Regions from separate parts of the Sporosarcina sp. FA15 genome, predicted to be linked through region 2. Evidence: a T-box and tRNA genes for the amino acid it is inferred to sense, from the RefSeq annotation. Region 2 holds a T-box; the other holds one or more tRNA genes.
What was found. A T-box is a leader RNA that pairs with one kind of tRNA and senses whether it is charged. The one in region 2 lies ahead of metG (methionine--tRNA ligase), so its partner is inferred to be a tRNA-Met.
Positions count from the first base shown of each region.

Region 1: it encodes a tRNA-Met, which carries the amino acid that the T-box ahead of metG (methionine--tRNA ligase) is inferred to sense. The anticodon was not compared.

Region 1 covers NZ_CP188818.1:3,460,987-3,468,712, reverse strand. Annotated here, with positions in the region: gene mazG (nucleoside triphosphate pyrophosphohydrolase) at 1-842, shown strand, start outside; gene ACP8HG_RS16385 (RNA-binding S4 domain-containing protein) at 829-1,119, shown strand; gene yabP (sporulation protein YabP) at 1,208-1,504, shown strand; gene yabQ (spore cortex biosynthesis protein YabQ) at 1,501-1,968, shown strand; gene ACP8HG_RS16370 (FtsB family cell division protein) at 2,023-2,442, shown strand; gene ACP8HG_RS16365 (S1 domain-containing RNA-binding protein) at 2,572-3,000, shown strand; tRNA gene ACP8HG_RS16360 (tRNA-Met) at 3,531-3,604, opposite strand; gene ACP8HG_RS16355 (SpoIIE family protein phosphatase) at 3,819-6,236, shown strand; gene tilS (tRNA lysidine(34) synthetase TilS) at 6,324-7,726, shown strand, end outside.
Region 2 covers NZ_CP188818.1:1,212,011-1,219,736, reverse strand. Annotated here, with positions in the region: gene ACP8HG_RS05765 (serine hydrolase domain-containing protein) at 1-287, opposite strand, end outside; gene metG (methionine--tRNA ligase) at 519-2,150, opposite strand; T-box leader at 2,202-2,470, opposite strand; gene ACP8HG_RS05755 (hypothetical protein) at 2,749-3,237, opposite strand; gene ACP8HG_RS05750 (GNAT family N-acetyltransferase) at 3,360-3,920, opposite strand; gene ACP8HG_RS05745 (serine hydrolase domain-containing protein) at 3,975-5,009, opposite strand; gene namA (NADPH dehydrogenase NamA) at 5,449-6,468, shown strand; gene ACP8HG_RS05735 (YbaK/EbsC family protein) at 6,820-7,296, shown strand; gene rnz (ribonuclease Z) at 7,436-7,726, opposite strand, start outside.

The DNA.
Region 1 (7,726 bases), 2.2 Mb from region 2:
AAATTAATAATTTGACTACCGTTTATGTACCGCCTGTAGTTGAAAGAGAAGCGCGATTGAAAGATTGGTCGACGTTCAGGGAAATCATCGCTGCACTGCGCGCTCCGGACGGGTGCCCATGGGATCGTGAACAGACGCATGCATCGTTGAAGCGGTATTTGCTTGAAGAAACACACGAACTGCTTGAGGCGATTGATAGTGAAGATGACGACGCAGTGATTGAAGAGCTTGGTGATGTACTGTTACAAGTATTCCTTCATGCTCAAATTGGCGAAGACGACGGTTATTTTGCCATGGAAGACGTGCTTCAATCGGTAGGATCGAAAATGATTCGCCGCCACCCGCATGTTTTTGGAGATAAAAGCGTGGTAAATTCAGAAGAAGTTCTGCAAAATTGGCAAGAAATCAAGCAACAGGAAAAACCGCAAGCCGACTCACTCTTGGAAGGTCAAGAACGTCCTTCTTCATCACTTTTAACGTCACTTAATTATCAAAAAGAGGCGGCAAAGGTTGGGTTTGATTGGCCAACGATTGACGGTGCTTTAGAAAAATTTGATGAAGAATGGTTGGAGTTCCGTAAAGAACTAGAGAGTGGTACGAAATACAGTCAAATGGACGAGCTAGGTGACGTTCTGTTCACAATCGTTAACATTTCACGCTTCCTCAAGTTATCTCCAGAAGAAGCAATGGTCCATGCAAATCAAAAGTTCAACAGACGGTTTTCATTTGTCGAAAAGAGTGTGAAAGATGGACAAGGCAAGTTTACTGACTATACACTTGATGAACTTGAAGAGTTTTGGAAACTAGCAAAAAAAGGGGAAGATAATGATGAGACTCGATAAATTTTTGAAAGTATCTCGACTAATTAAAAGACGGACACTCGCAAAACAAGTAGCTGATCAAGGGCGTATAACAATAAATGAAAAAGTGGCAAAAGCGTCATCGGTTGTAAAAGAAAGCGATGAATTGGCGATCCGTTTCGGTCAGAAGATTGTAACGGTAAAAATCAACATGCTGAAAGAGACGACGAAAAAAGACGATGCAGCCTCAATGTACACGATTTTGAAGGAAGAGAAGCTTGAAAAAGTGGAACCGGAATTCATGGATGATGAAGACTGAACAACATGACAGGGAATTTTCCTGTCATGTTTTTTTATGTCCTAGCATAAGATAGCTGTGAACGTACAAGCAAAGGGGGAAGCATATAATGCAATTTCAAACTGATAGTCCTACGTACGCAATTCCATCAGGAGACCATGTCGTCACTATGCGCAACAGAAAACGGATGGATCTCACGTCTGTAAAATCAATCGACCGCTTCGATCAGGAAGAATTTCTCGTTCGAACATCGCAAGGATTATTGCAAATCCGGGGAGAGGAACTGCGCATTGTTCATCTCGATGTCGATAAAGGGCTTCTAACGCTAGAAGGAACGGTCGGCACTATTCAATACGATGAAGAAGAATCAGGTTCAAAAGGTTTCCTCCATAAATTGTTTGGATGAGTCTATCCGTTCAATTTCTTAGCCTGCTTGCTATGATTGGGACGGGCATTGTTGCTGGGGCATTCATGGACATGATTGGAACAAGTACCGCGCACGTCGGGAAGAAATCGATTATTCGAAAGCGTGCGGTTTGGCTCGAAGTCATTGGATGGGTACTCGTCGGATGTTGGACGTTTTACATCCTTTATCTCGTCAGGGATGGGGCGTGGCGGATATATGATCCAGTTGCACAGATTAGTGGAATGTTGCTATACGTAACTATTTTTTATAAGCCGTTCCGATTTTTCGGGAGGATCTTGTTGGTGTTGTTAATAAGGCCGCTCTTGTTCCTCGTGCGTCTGATTGTATCTATTATCAGTCTAGTCATTCGTTTTATAGTGAAAGTCTTTGCAGTCCTCTTTACACCATTTGTTAAAATATTCCGTATCATTTCCGGAAAACTCTTTAAAAGAAGGGTGAAATGATATATAATTTATGGACTAACAAATTGTAGTGTGTGAAGAGGGGAAGTGCAGGACGTGGAACAGAAACAGCAGAGGAAATCGTCCGAAAGGGTCGCATCGATTCAAACTGAATATGTCCGCTCACTTCAAAAGAAAGAGACTAGGAAGAATGCGCGGAAAGTCCGTTTATACCGTAGACTGGCTGTGTTTGCTATTGTGGCAGCCGTTATTCTAGGTGGTCTGACGAATATGTTCATCAACCAGAAACAGACGTTGGCAGCGAAAGAGTTGCAAAAAGTCGAGGTGCTGGCCCAGCTTGAAGGGGTACAGGAAGAACAAGAAATGCTAAAAAGACAACTTGTGAAATTGAATGATGATGACTATATCGCAAAACTTGCACGCAAGGAATATTTCTTGTCTGAAAAGAGCGAAATCATTTTTTCAATACCCGAAAACAATAGAAAAACAGATGAACAAGACAAAGGAAAAGAGTAGTCTTATTGACACTCTTTTTTTATTGGCTATAATGGAAGTAAGGATCCTGCAATTTGCAGGGCTCATTAATACGGTTGCAAGGCTCCCAGCGCGGGGCCCGCTTAAATTTTAAGGAGGAGCATTTTTTTTATGTCAATTGAAGTAGGCAGCAAGCTAGAGGGTAAAGTAACAGGAATCACAAACTTCGGGGCGTTTGTTGAGCTACCGAATGGCTCAACAGGCCTGGTCCATATCAGTGAAGTGGCGGACAATTATGTCAAGGACATCAACGATCATTTTAAAGTCGGTGACATGGTTGAAGTGAAAGTGATGAACGTCGGTGCAGATGGTAAAATTGGGTTGTCGATTAGAAAAGCGAAACCTGAATCTGAACAGCGTCCAGAACGTCCTCAGCGCCCGCAACGTCCGCGTCAAGGTGGTGGCCGTCCTGCTATGGATCGCCCAGAGAACTTTGAACAAAAAATGGCAAAGTTCATGAAAGATAGCGAAGAGCGTCTCTCTACTTTGAAAAGAGCGACAGAATCGAAACGCGGTGGCCGTGGCGCAAGCAGAGGGTAACTTGCTAGCTGTTTCAATTCATGAAAAAGTGTACGAATAGTATGAAGAAAAGTAGTGAACAAAGGGAATGACCCTTGTTCGCTGCTTTTTTGTGCGGAGAATTGTAATGTTAAATGGTGAAACTGTAACGGAAATCGTGAACTGTCATGGCAAATGACGAAACTGTAATGGCATTCGTCTGAACTGTCATGTCAAATGGCGAAACTGTGATGGCAATCGCGAATTGTCATGGCAAACGGTGAAACTGTAACGGCATTTGTCTGAATTGTCATGGCAAATGGCGAAATTGTGATGGCAATCGCGAATTGTCATGGTAAATGGTGAAACTGTGACGGCAATCGTCTGAACTGTCATGGTAAATGACGAAACTATCACGGGAAATCACATAAACCGTCACAGCTCCCCAAACAATCGCGCATTTTTTCATTGCAAAAAAAGGCAGTTCCTACATCGTGAATTCACGATGTAGGAACTGCTTTTTTAGTGATTTATTGTCCAACTCCTGGACGGTTGTATCTGCATTTCATAAATGGCGGCAGAGGGGATCGAACCCCCGACCTCACGGGTATGAACCGTACGCTCTAGCCAGCTGAGCTACGCCGCCTTCGTATATTCTAGTTAGCACTTGTTTCCGCTTGATCAGAACAACAATACTTATAATACAAGTGAATCAATGCAGTGTCAACCCGTCTTAGGAAAAAAGAAAAAACAGTTCGGAATGAGTCGAAACATTTTGTTTTCTTGTTGTCATGAACAGACAATTTCTTTCCATCTGCCTATGTATACTCAAGGCATAGCAGACATAGGGGGAATGAGGAATGAAACTAATTGATCATTTAGCACGTCCAGTGGGCCATCCAATTGGTATGTATGTCGAGATGATTGGAAAACGAAAAATGCACATTTTAGTTGCGACTCTATTCTTGTTTGGATCTTTTTTCTTGTCGCAAGCCGTATTGTTCGATGCAGCGGTTCCTTTTTTCTTGCCAGTGTGGGCACTTGCACGGGCTCGCTTCAGAAAGCATCTCATATGGGTGTTCATTGGTGGGATGTTTGGAAGTGCATTCCTTGGTCTTGGACAGGCTGTTATCCATCTATTGATGCTCGCGTTATTTAATGCGGTTATTAAATATCCGATCATGCGAAAATCAGTACCGCTAACAGTAGCAGGATGTATTATCATTGTTCAAGTGTTGTGGCAGTTCATTATGCATATCGGGCAACCACCAGTAAATGTTCAATTATATATTGGCTTTGAAGCAGTTCTTGCTTTGTTCATGACTTTTTTCCTCTTTGTTGCTTTTCCTGCCGCAGATCGAATCTTCTTTGGTAAATGGACACCTGAACGACTTGGAGCGGCTTGCCTTGTCGGTGCGCTGGCTACAACTGGAATGAGTGGACTTATGCTAGGTCCTGTTTCGGTTTCAGGTACACTCATTCATCTGACAATTTTGCTTGCGGCGCTAGTGGGAGGGCTTCCATTTTCAACAACAATCGCAATGATCATCGCTGCTATTGTGGGGGTAGCAGAATTGTCCTTCACTGGAATGATGGCGGTGTATGGTATGACCGGATTTTTTGCAGGCACACTCCGCCGTTTCGGGAAAATTGGCATCGTGTTAGGAGGGGCCTCTGTATCGGGATTTTTCCTTATGTATGATCTGACCTTGCCTCTTGATACTTCACACTTTATAACACTCGCAACCGCGACGATTATTTTTTTACTGATCCCTTCGAAAAAACTAGAGTCGATTAAACGCATTTTTTATCCGGAGAATACAGAGACTACTGACAAACAACAAAAATGGTTAGCAGAGCGGCTCGATGATCAACTAGCTGATTTCAAAAAGTTCTCTGAATTTATGTCGACGCTTGTTGGCGACCGATCTTCCCCCCACGATAATGCAGATGTATTACCTCAGCAGGTTATTCCAAAAACTTGCCAGTCTTGTTTCCGTTATGCCAAGTGCTGGGAAGGTGCAGATAATGATATGGGCGGGCTTCTTAGTGAGTGGGAAATGACCTATTCTATGACGAAAAAAGCTAAGCGTCATCGTGTTGAGGAAAAGATTAAATATAAGTGCGTCCGATTCAATGGATTAGTTACGGAACTTGAGGAACAAGCTGCCAGTCGTTTATTGACGGGACAACTTCAGCATGGACGAAAAATGCTTGCCCTCCAGTTGCGTGATATGAGCACCCATCTGGACAAAATCATGAATGAAGTAAAAGAAGATTTGACTGTTTATAAGCCTGCCGAGGAAGATTTGGCAAAACGGCTCCAAGAGAAAGGTATTGAGTACTTCCAGATTGATGTTTTACCAGGAGAGAGGGGTGCGCGTCGCATCATCTGCTGTATTCCTGAGAAAAGATCTGATTTTGAAACGGATACGACAGTTGCGGAAAGGTTTATACTGCCAATTCTTGAAGAAATGTACGATGAGCCATTCCGGGTCGCCAAGTCTGCCGTTTTACAGGACCCTTTTCCACATATACAACTAACGTTTGGTTCGGCAGTTCGTTTTACCCTTGATTATGGTATCGCGGCAACAGCAGGCGGCGAAACATTTCACGCCGGTGATGCATATGAAGTGTTCCCAATTCATGAAGGGTTGACGGCGGTTTTGTTGTCAGATGGAATGGGCCAGGATTTAAATGCATATCGTGAGAGTCGAAAGGTAATTCGTTTAATGCGAGAATGTTTGGACCGGAAAATGGATCCTGAAACAGCCATGCATACGTTGCATTATATGATGTCTTTGAATGGGCTTGATGATATGTACGCCACGCTTGATCTGGCCCTCGTAGATTTGCAAGATGGTCGCATTTGGTCTTGGAAGGCAGGATCGATGAGCACATATATTAAACGCGGTGACGACTTTTTAAGACTGGATAGCAAATCGGTCCCTGTCGGTTTTCTTCCATCCTTTTCTGTGGAGGCAAAAAAAGAAGAGTTGAAGTCAGGAGACATTATACTTATGTTAACGGACGGGATTTTTAATGGGGATATCCCGCTTGAGAAGCAAGAGAGGTCGTTGTACAGTACGCTTGAAAAATATGGAGGATTCGAATGTGACAAAATTGCAGACCGTATTATGCATGAAATGGAGCGGAAGTTTGGTGTGATTGGAGACGATCGTACTGTGTTAGTTATGAAAATCGATCATGTTCTGCCGAAGTGGTCAAGTTTCACACCCTATTCACAAACTATTTCCCGGGAAAGGGTCATCGGATGAATATGTAAGTAAGTGAGTCCCCTCCTTTAGATATTCTATGGTAAAATTCGAGTAAGAATAAATTAGAAAAGAGGAGGGAGCGGAGCAATGGATAAATTTAAACAGACGATATTCCGTTTTATCAAGGAATGGTCACTCATCGCTCCGGGGGACCGTATTTTAATCGCCTGTTCGGGTGGAGTAGATTCGGTAGCGCTTTTACATTTCATGGCTTCAAATCAAGAAAGCATGGAGATTGAAGTTGCCGCAATTCACGTCGATCATAATTTGCGCGGAGAAGAGTCCGCGGCAGACGGCACATTTGTGGCAAGGCTGTGTGAAGTGTATGGGATTCCTTTTTTTGGCGGAAGTGTCCCGGTTCCGGCTATTATCGAGAAAGACGGTGGCAATGTGCAAGCTGTCTGCCGAAATGGACGGTATGCATTTTTCGAGGAGATCATGACAAAGCACGGTTATGATGTTTTAGCAACGGCACATCACGCAGAAGATCAGTTGGAAACGGTCTTGATGCAAGTAACGAAAGGCAGTCAGCCATTGGGGATGTCGGTGAAGCGTGAAGTTGAAGGTGGAATTCTTATTCGACCTTTCCTTCCGGCTATGAAAGCGAACCTCTATTCATATGTTGGAGAGCATGAATTACATTTTCGAGAAGATCCAAGTAATGAAAGTGATGCCTATCTGCGTAATCGTTACCGTCACAAAATCGTTCCGTTTATTCTGGATGAAAACCCGGGAGCTGCTGAAAATGCAGTGAGAATGTCTGGTTATCTACAGGAAGATGAAGAATTGCTTGAAATGCTGGCGCAGGAACGTTTTGATGAAATTACTAAGTTCACAGAAGCGGGCCTGCCTGTCGTCGACGGAAATGCTTTTTCCCGCATGCACCAAACTTTACAAAGGCGGATAATTACACTACTATTGAGGTATCTTTACAATGGGGAAATTATGCCCGTAAAATATAATTCCGCGCTTATAAGTCAACTGTTACACCATCTATCTTCGCAAGACGGGAATGTATCCATTCACCTTCCACGCGGTTACCGATTCATTCGGGAATACGGCGTGCTGACGTTCGTTCGTGATACATCAATTGAAGAAGTGGAGTTGCAAAAAGTGTTGCCGAAAGGCGTTTGGACCCGTTGGGGAAATGATTTTCAGCTTTATTGGAATGAAGTGAGTAATCTCGATACGGAGTTATTCATGGATACTGATGACATCATGTATTTTGACTTGCCTCACTCTGCACTTCCCTTGTCTATCAGGAGAAGAGAGGATGGGGATCGAATCTTGTTGTCGGGGATGACACACCCGAAACGTTTATCCAGGTTGTTTATCGACGAAAAGGTTGGCATGACAGAACGCGACCGATTGCCGGTAATCATTACAGCGCAAGGTGAAATTTGTGCAGTTCCAGGAGTGCGGTACGGAGTGATATTTTCACGACACAAGACAGATCAAAGTAAGTACATAGTTAGTACAAGAAAGTTATA
Region 2 (7,726 bases):
CGATCACCATTAGGATAATCATGAAGATACTTACCAACATAATCGTTTATGTTCAATTTCTGCTTTTCATGTAATTGAAATATGCCCATTGCTGTAAAAGCCTTAGTAAGGGAACCTATGCGAAATTTAGTAGTAGGCGTATTTGGCACTTTATGTTCCCAATTAGCCATACCAAAGCCTTTGTTAAAAAGAATGTTTTCGTTAGAAGCAATTAGTATGGAGCCATTCAAATAACCATTTCGATCGTAAGATTCAATCCAGTTAGCTATCCGGTCCTCTACTATCATGTGAATTCCCCCCCTATAATAACGCCACTCTTGGTCCGTATATTTATTATAGTAACAATTTAATCTTGATTAATTTTATTCAGAACAAGGAATACATATTGAACATCCCCCTTATTTTAGATGTTTGAAAACACTTATGCTGCCATTGTTGTCTGATTATTTAAAGTGGAATAGCGGTTTAACTTTGAATATGCCCGCAGTTTAGTCTAGTAATTTTTCTCTGGTCTATACTTATATTGCATTCAATTTCAACTTTTCTAATTCGATCTCAATCTGATTTAAATCGATTCGTTCAAATAAAGGACTTACTTGAAAGGTTTGATATATTGATTTTTCTATGGGTTCCCAAGTAAATGGTGCTAAATTCAACATTGCTTTCACTTTATCACTTGAAAAAGGTAGGAATGGCGATAATAACTGAGCACAATTTGCAATAATATGCACACATGTAAGTAAAATATTCTTGCACTCTTCCCTGTTCTCATGGATTTCTTTCCAAGGTTGTTTTGTATCAAAGTATTTATTTCCGAAGCGAATGGTTTCAAAAATCGTTTCAATCGCTTGTTTGAAATGACCTTGTTCAATCAAGTGACCAATCTCACCATATCTAGATTGAGTCATTTCTACAATATCTAAATCCAGGTTACCAGAAACAGCCCCTTCAAATGATTTGTCAATAAACTTCAACGTCCGATTTACGAGGTTACCGTAAGCACCAAGAAGCTCAGAATTATGACTGAAAATGAATTCACGCCACGAAAAATCAGCGTCTCTATTTTCAGGTGCATTTGCAGTTAGAAAGTATCGAATGGAGTCAGGATCATAACTTTCCAAAATGGCGGGAACCCACACAGCCCAGTTTTTGCTCGTTGATAGTTTCATTTTTTCTAATGTTAAGTACTCGTTTGAAACGATATGTGTTGGAAAAGCGTCCTTTCCAATACCCGATAAAATAGATGGCCAAATAATCGAGTGGAAGGGAATGTTGTCTTTCCCATGTACATAGTAAGATACGGTCTCTTCATTCCAAAAAGCTTCATCACTTTGATTAGTGTCAATCGCCCATTGTTGACTGGCCGAATAATAACCTGATACTGCTTCAATCCAAACGTATACTTTTTTATCCTCATAACCTTGTACTGGGACACTAACTCCATTTTGTAAATCTCTGGACACAGCGCGGTCATGTAAACCTTCTGTCAAATATCTTTCTGATAAATGGATGGCATTTTCTCTCCACGCTTTGTTTGCCCGAACCTTCTTAACTTGCTCTTCTAGCTCATGTTGAAATGAACTTAATGAAAAGTAGAAGTGTTCCGTTGCCTTTGTGGTTGGTTCATTGCCACAAATTTTGCATTTACGGTCAATTAAATCAAGCGGATCAAGGATGGTTGAACAATTATCACATTGATCCCCACGAGATGGATGTCCACAGTTCGGACAAACACCCTCCACATACCGATCCGGTAAAAATTGGTGGTCAAACTCACAATACGTTTGTTCAATCTCTTTTTTATAAATATATCCATTCTCAAGTAGCTGCAAGAAAATCCGCTGGACAACTTCATGATGTTGTTGACTATCCGTTCTGGAATAAAAATCATAACTAAATCCCAGTATCGCAAAGCTTTCTATAAATTCTTGATGATAGCGATCTGCGATATCTTGAATCGCTAGCCCTTCTTGATTGGCCCTAATCGAAATAGGTGTACCATTACAATCGCTACCTGACACATATAAGACGGATTCACCCTTTAGTCGGTAATACCTCGCTAAAATATCCCCCGGTAACAACGCTGCGATATGGCCTAAATGCAATGACCCATTGGCATATGGCCACGCACCCCCAATTAAAATGCTCAAACGAATTCCTCCTTTTTAGGGCATACAAAAAACCCCGCCACTTATCGTATCGATAAGGACGAGGTTAATATTTCACTCGTGGTACCACCTTAGTTCACAAATAGCTCACGCCACTTGTCTTAGTAAGTACGTCGCTACAAATCCTGCGAGTATACTTTGACATTTGTAACAAGTGCCAAATCTTGTTGCAGCCTACTCATCCGCGGATTTTCAGTGCAAAGCTCGGAGATCATGTTCATCAGACTAGTTTGCTTCATTTCCACCAACAGAAGCTCTCTATATAACATCGTCTCATTACTTTTCCTCGTCATTGCCGTTTGATATAAGGTTTGAATTGATTATAGAGAAGTGTGTGTGTAAATGCAAATAATAAATAAACGTATTTCGTGGTCATGTTAACCATACTTGTATCACAACGTCAGCGATACACTACAGTGGATTATTACAAGTAAAGGAGTCACCATGCATTACATATGGGATTTGTGAATAATGAGTTGCCCCAAAAATTATTTCGATTGTAAAACTTAATCCAGTTACTTTTATGTAAGTTATTTCCTTATTTAGACTATGCCATTTTGAGAACTTATATTCATTGTAATTATAATGTATTCTGTATAATTATATTTAAAATCTCTAATTTATCCAAGTCCTTATTGTTATTTTTTGTTCTTCTATAGCCATCTTCTAGCGATTTATTATAGACTTTAACGAAATCCAAAATCGTAGGTAAATAGTATTCTGAACCAGCATCTTCAAATAGGTTTAAACTTGTATAATCTACATCCGCAAATTCCAATAAATCTTCCGTAAAAGCAAACCCAATTTTAATATCATTTTTAATAAATTCATGTTCCTGTAAGTTAACCATTCTATAGCCTAGCTGTTCCATGGTATGTTGGAGAAATTTCCATTTTTCTTCTAAATAAGTTAAGGGCACAAGTATATCAATATCTTGAGGAGAAAAGTCGATATTTGTTACTTTTCCAAGACCTAATGAACCATATAAGACGGGTACAATGTCTAACTGTTGGTTTAATAATCCAGAAATACATATAAATTCTTCATATAAATAATGTTCTCTATTCATAATTTCCCCTTCTATCAGTCAAAACTATATTTATATATAGTAGTAACTTTCACTCGTTTTTTTGCACAGAAATCGATTCGGTATTAAAGTTATTTATCATCTTTTGGTGAAAATTTAGCACTCTATTTTCCACTCCACTCATGAACTAAAATACTGTATAAAAGGGAATCACGCCATCCATCTTTTAGTAGTAAATCCTCACGCATTCTACCTTCTTTTGTCATGCCTATTTTCTCTAGCACCTTTGATGAAGCAACATTTCTTGGGTCGCATGTCGCATAAATACGATGGAGATTAAAATTTTTAAAACTGAATTCAATTACCAATTTCGCTGCCTCTGTTGCATATCCCATTCCCCAAAAATCTGGATTTATAATGTAGCCAATTTCTCCGATTTTATTGCTATAATCTTGGATATTTAACTCAGCTGCCCCAATCATGTTTCCGTTTCCCCTTAAAATTATGGCAAATACAAATCGACTTCTTGGTTTCTTTTTGGCATCTACAATAACTTGTTTTACAAACTCTTCAGATTCCTCCTCAGAGTTTGGTCCCCACGGTTGGTACTGACACACTAGTTGTTGCGATGCATATTTATGAACATCTACCCAATCTTTCTCTTCAATTTCTCGCATTATTACTCTTTCACTTTTAAGATATTCCCCAATCAAAAAAATCCCCATATCTAACTTTCCCACTCTCCTCTTCGTCAATTTTAATAAGGTTCAAGTCATTTTTTATTTAAAGGCTTGGAACCTTGTCAGTTCCTCTTCAATTCCATTCATAATGTCAAATGCTCCTGTTGACTTGTTTGAGCATACAACAACTATTTGAGATGAATTGGGAAAATAAGCGGAGTGAAAGCTAACTCCAGGATCATAGCCCATTACATGATACTTAAATACACCTTTTTCATTTTTCTTAATCCATATGCCATATCCATAAAAGCTATCTTCATCGACTTGAGTATGAGCCGTGAGTAACTGATTGGTTAGTACCTCATTTAGAAGTCGATGGTTCATCAAGGCTTCCCATAGCCTAACCATATCTTTTGCTGTTACATATGCTCCGCCATCCGAACCGCCTTTTACTGGTAGTGAATAAATATTCGTTTTCCATGTTCCGTCTGAATTATCTATATACCCTAAAGCAGTCCCTTGCGGAAGAGCATCAAACGCAAAGTATCCTGATTCTAACATGCCGACTTCTTTAAAAATACGTTCTTCAACGTAGTCAGTAAAGACAAGTCCACTTACTTGTTCAACTATCAAACCTAGCAAAATATAACCTGCATTATTGTAGTGAAACCGCCCTACTTTCGGAGATTTCATTTGCTCATTTTGAAAAAGTGGCAAAAAGTCGCTCAAACGTCTTAAGTGATACATCGGATTTTTGACCCACAGTTCCTCAAAGTCATCCATGACTTCTTCATCGAAATAATCTGGCATTCCTGTAGTATGCGTCAGTAAATGGTGGATGGTTATCTTTTCGTCTAAATATGGAAAATCTAAATCAAGACATTCTCCTAAAGTCGTATCAAAAGATAGTTTTCCTTCTTCTACAAGCTGACAAATTGCAATTGAGGTGAAAAGCTTACATCCAGACGCTATTCCATATCGAGATGTTCTTTGATTTTTTAATTGTTCAGAACGATTGGCATAACCATAGCTTACATCTGCCAAAATCTTTTCCCCATCTTTAACAAATACAGTACCTGAGAAATGATTACTACTTTGAATTTTTGCAATCTGCTCTGTAATTTTTATGTTCACTTTTATTCCCCCACTGTATTTGTTTTAAGTCATATCTTTGCTTCAACGTAAGTTAGATAGTTTATACTCTTTGACAAATTCCTCGTAATCCAATACTTCAATTACGTCTGACCAATGCCTAATGAAAATAACAGGTTTTCCATTCTCCTTGAAATCCTTAATAACATTCTTGATTATTGACAGCCCTCTTAAAAATTACCGAAACTCAAAATTCCATTTGTACATCTATAACTAATAAAGCCTCCATTTTCCACCTAATTTCCTTTGATAGATAACTCTTCTAGAATGATGATAACTTCTCCTGCTATATAGGGGGCCATTCACTGACACTTTTTTGTGAAATCGTGTTAATGCCAATCATCTTTCCAAGTCGGGACCCCCGCCTTATATTCCCGCCTTTGTTATACTAATCGTATTAATCATTTAGGGGGTTAAAAACATGGCAAAGTTATTTGAACCAGTTACAATACGCGATGTTGAATTTAAAAACCGCATCGTTATGTCGCCGATGTGTATGTATTCGAGCCATAACGAAGACGGAATGATTGAGGATTGGCATAAGACTCATTACGCCACACGTGCAGTCGGTCAAGTTGGTCTTATCATTGTTGAGGCTACAGCAGTACAACCTGCGGGACGGATTTCTTCACAAGATCTTGGCATCTGGAGCGACGACCATATTGCGGGATTAACAGAAGTGGTCCATCTCATGCAACAGCATGGCGCGAAAGCGGGCATCCAGCTCGCACATGCTGGACGTAAAGCGACAGTCGACGGCGATATTTATGCACCGTCCGCAATTGCATTCAATGAAAAGTATAAATCTCCTGTTGAAATGACTATAGACGATATAAAAACGACTGTACAAGCATTCAAGGAAGGTGCAATTCGTGCGAAGAAAGCCGGGTTTGACGTCATTGAACTCCATGGTGCACATGGCTATCTTATTAATGAATTCTTGTCGCCTTTATCGAATAAACGGACGGATGATTACGGCGGCTCTGCAGTAAACCGCTATCGCTTGTTACGTGAAATTATCGAAGTAGTTCGCACTGTTTGGCAAGGTCCCTTGTTCGTCCGAATATCTGCACATGATTATACTGACGGAGGCATGACGTCCATTGCGTACATTGAAATGGCGAAGTGGATGAAAGAGCAAGGCGTCGATCTAATTGATGTTAGTTCCGGAGCGGTCGTCCCAGCCGCAATTGATTCATTTCCTGGCTATCAAGTGAAATTTTCGGAAACAATTAAAGATGGTGCCGATATATTAACGGGCGCAGTTGGCCTGATCACAACTGGTATCCAAGCAGAAGAAATCTTGAAAAACGGCCGTGCCGATATGATTTTGCTGGCACGCGAACTATTGCGCGACCCGTACTGGGCATATACAGCGGCAAAAGACCTTCGTGTTGAGATCCAGTCGCCGAAACAGTATGAGCGAGGCTGGATGTTTTAAATAAGTTATCCTGCCAATATTGGACAGTAATTTATAAATGAAAAAGTAGTAGTGCAAACCCTGGCACGGGTTCGCACTACTACTTTTTTAGTGATATGCCTGTAGAGTATCCTCTTAGGTATCTACAAATAGTAAATATAATTTATTCACCTACTCGAGATATTAAATTCGTGGAAACTTCACGAACCAGATAAAGTATTTGTCAAACTCATTCAATTCTACATAGTGTTTACAAATATTTTCCAATGGAGTTATATAACTTTTTTGAGTGTTCTCCAAAAACAAAGGTAATGGTTATAACTTTGTAGAATATTGTCTATTAAACGAAAATGTTTGAAGGGATTGGGATAAATGCAGAACTTAACAACGAGTGTTAAACAAGTACAAGAGAAACTATTGGAATTAGGACATCCAAACGAGGTCGTCAAATTGACAGACAGCGCTCGGACTGCTCAAGAAGCGGCAGATGCCTTAGGATGTGAGGTCGCGCAGATTGCTAAATCGATTATTTTTAAACTAAAAAGTACAAACGAGCCGCTATTAGTTGTTGCGAGTGGAATCAATCGCATTGATGAGAAACTAGTTGCTCAAACACTAAATGACAAACTAGGTAAAGCAGATGCTGATTTTGTCCGTGAATCCACAGGTTTTGTTATTGGCGGGGTTCCCCCATTAGGGCATAAAAACTCTGTACTAACCTTAATTGACGAAGACCTTTTCAAGTATGAAACGATCTGGGCTGCTGCTGGACATCCGAAAGTAGTATTTCAATTAACACCAGATGAACTCGAGAAAATGACAAATGGACAAGTTATTTCTGTGAAATAATGTTTGATAAATACACTAAACCCGATTCTTCCTGCAATAGGAAAAATCGGGTTTCAGCTTACATATTTTCACATAAGATATTGCTATGTTCAAGTAGATGTCACGGCTGAAAAGCACCTATATCACCCTGAATTCATGTTTAGTCCCGAATAACTTCGCCGTTTTTCCATTCGAACCGTGAGAAGTCTTCTGCAATATGGAGTGCAGGGAAAATGGCTTCCCCTTGTTTTTGCAATTGCGCCACGTCGCTAGGCATGAAACGGGCACTAATATGATTGGCAATAAGCGTTTTAGCTCCTGCTTCTTGCGCTACCCGTGCTGCATCACCGATTGTTGAATGTCCATATTCTTTCGCCAAATTTCCCGTATCTATATCGAACGTAGCCTCGTGAACGAGAATATCCGTGTCTTGCGCCAGTTCAACAGCGGC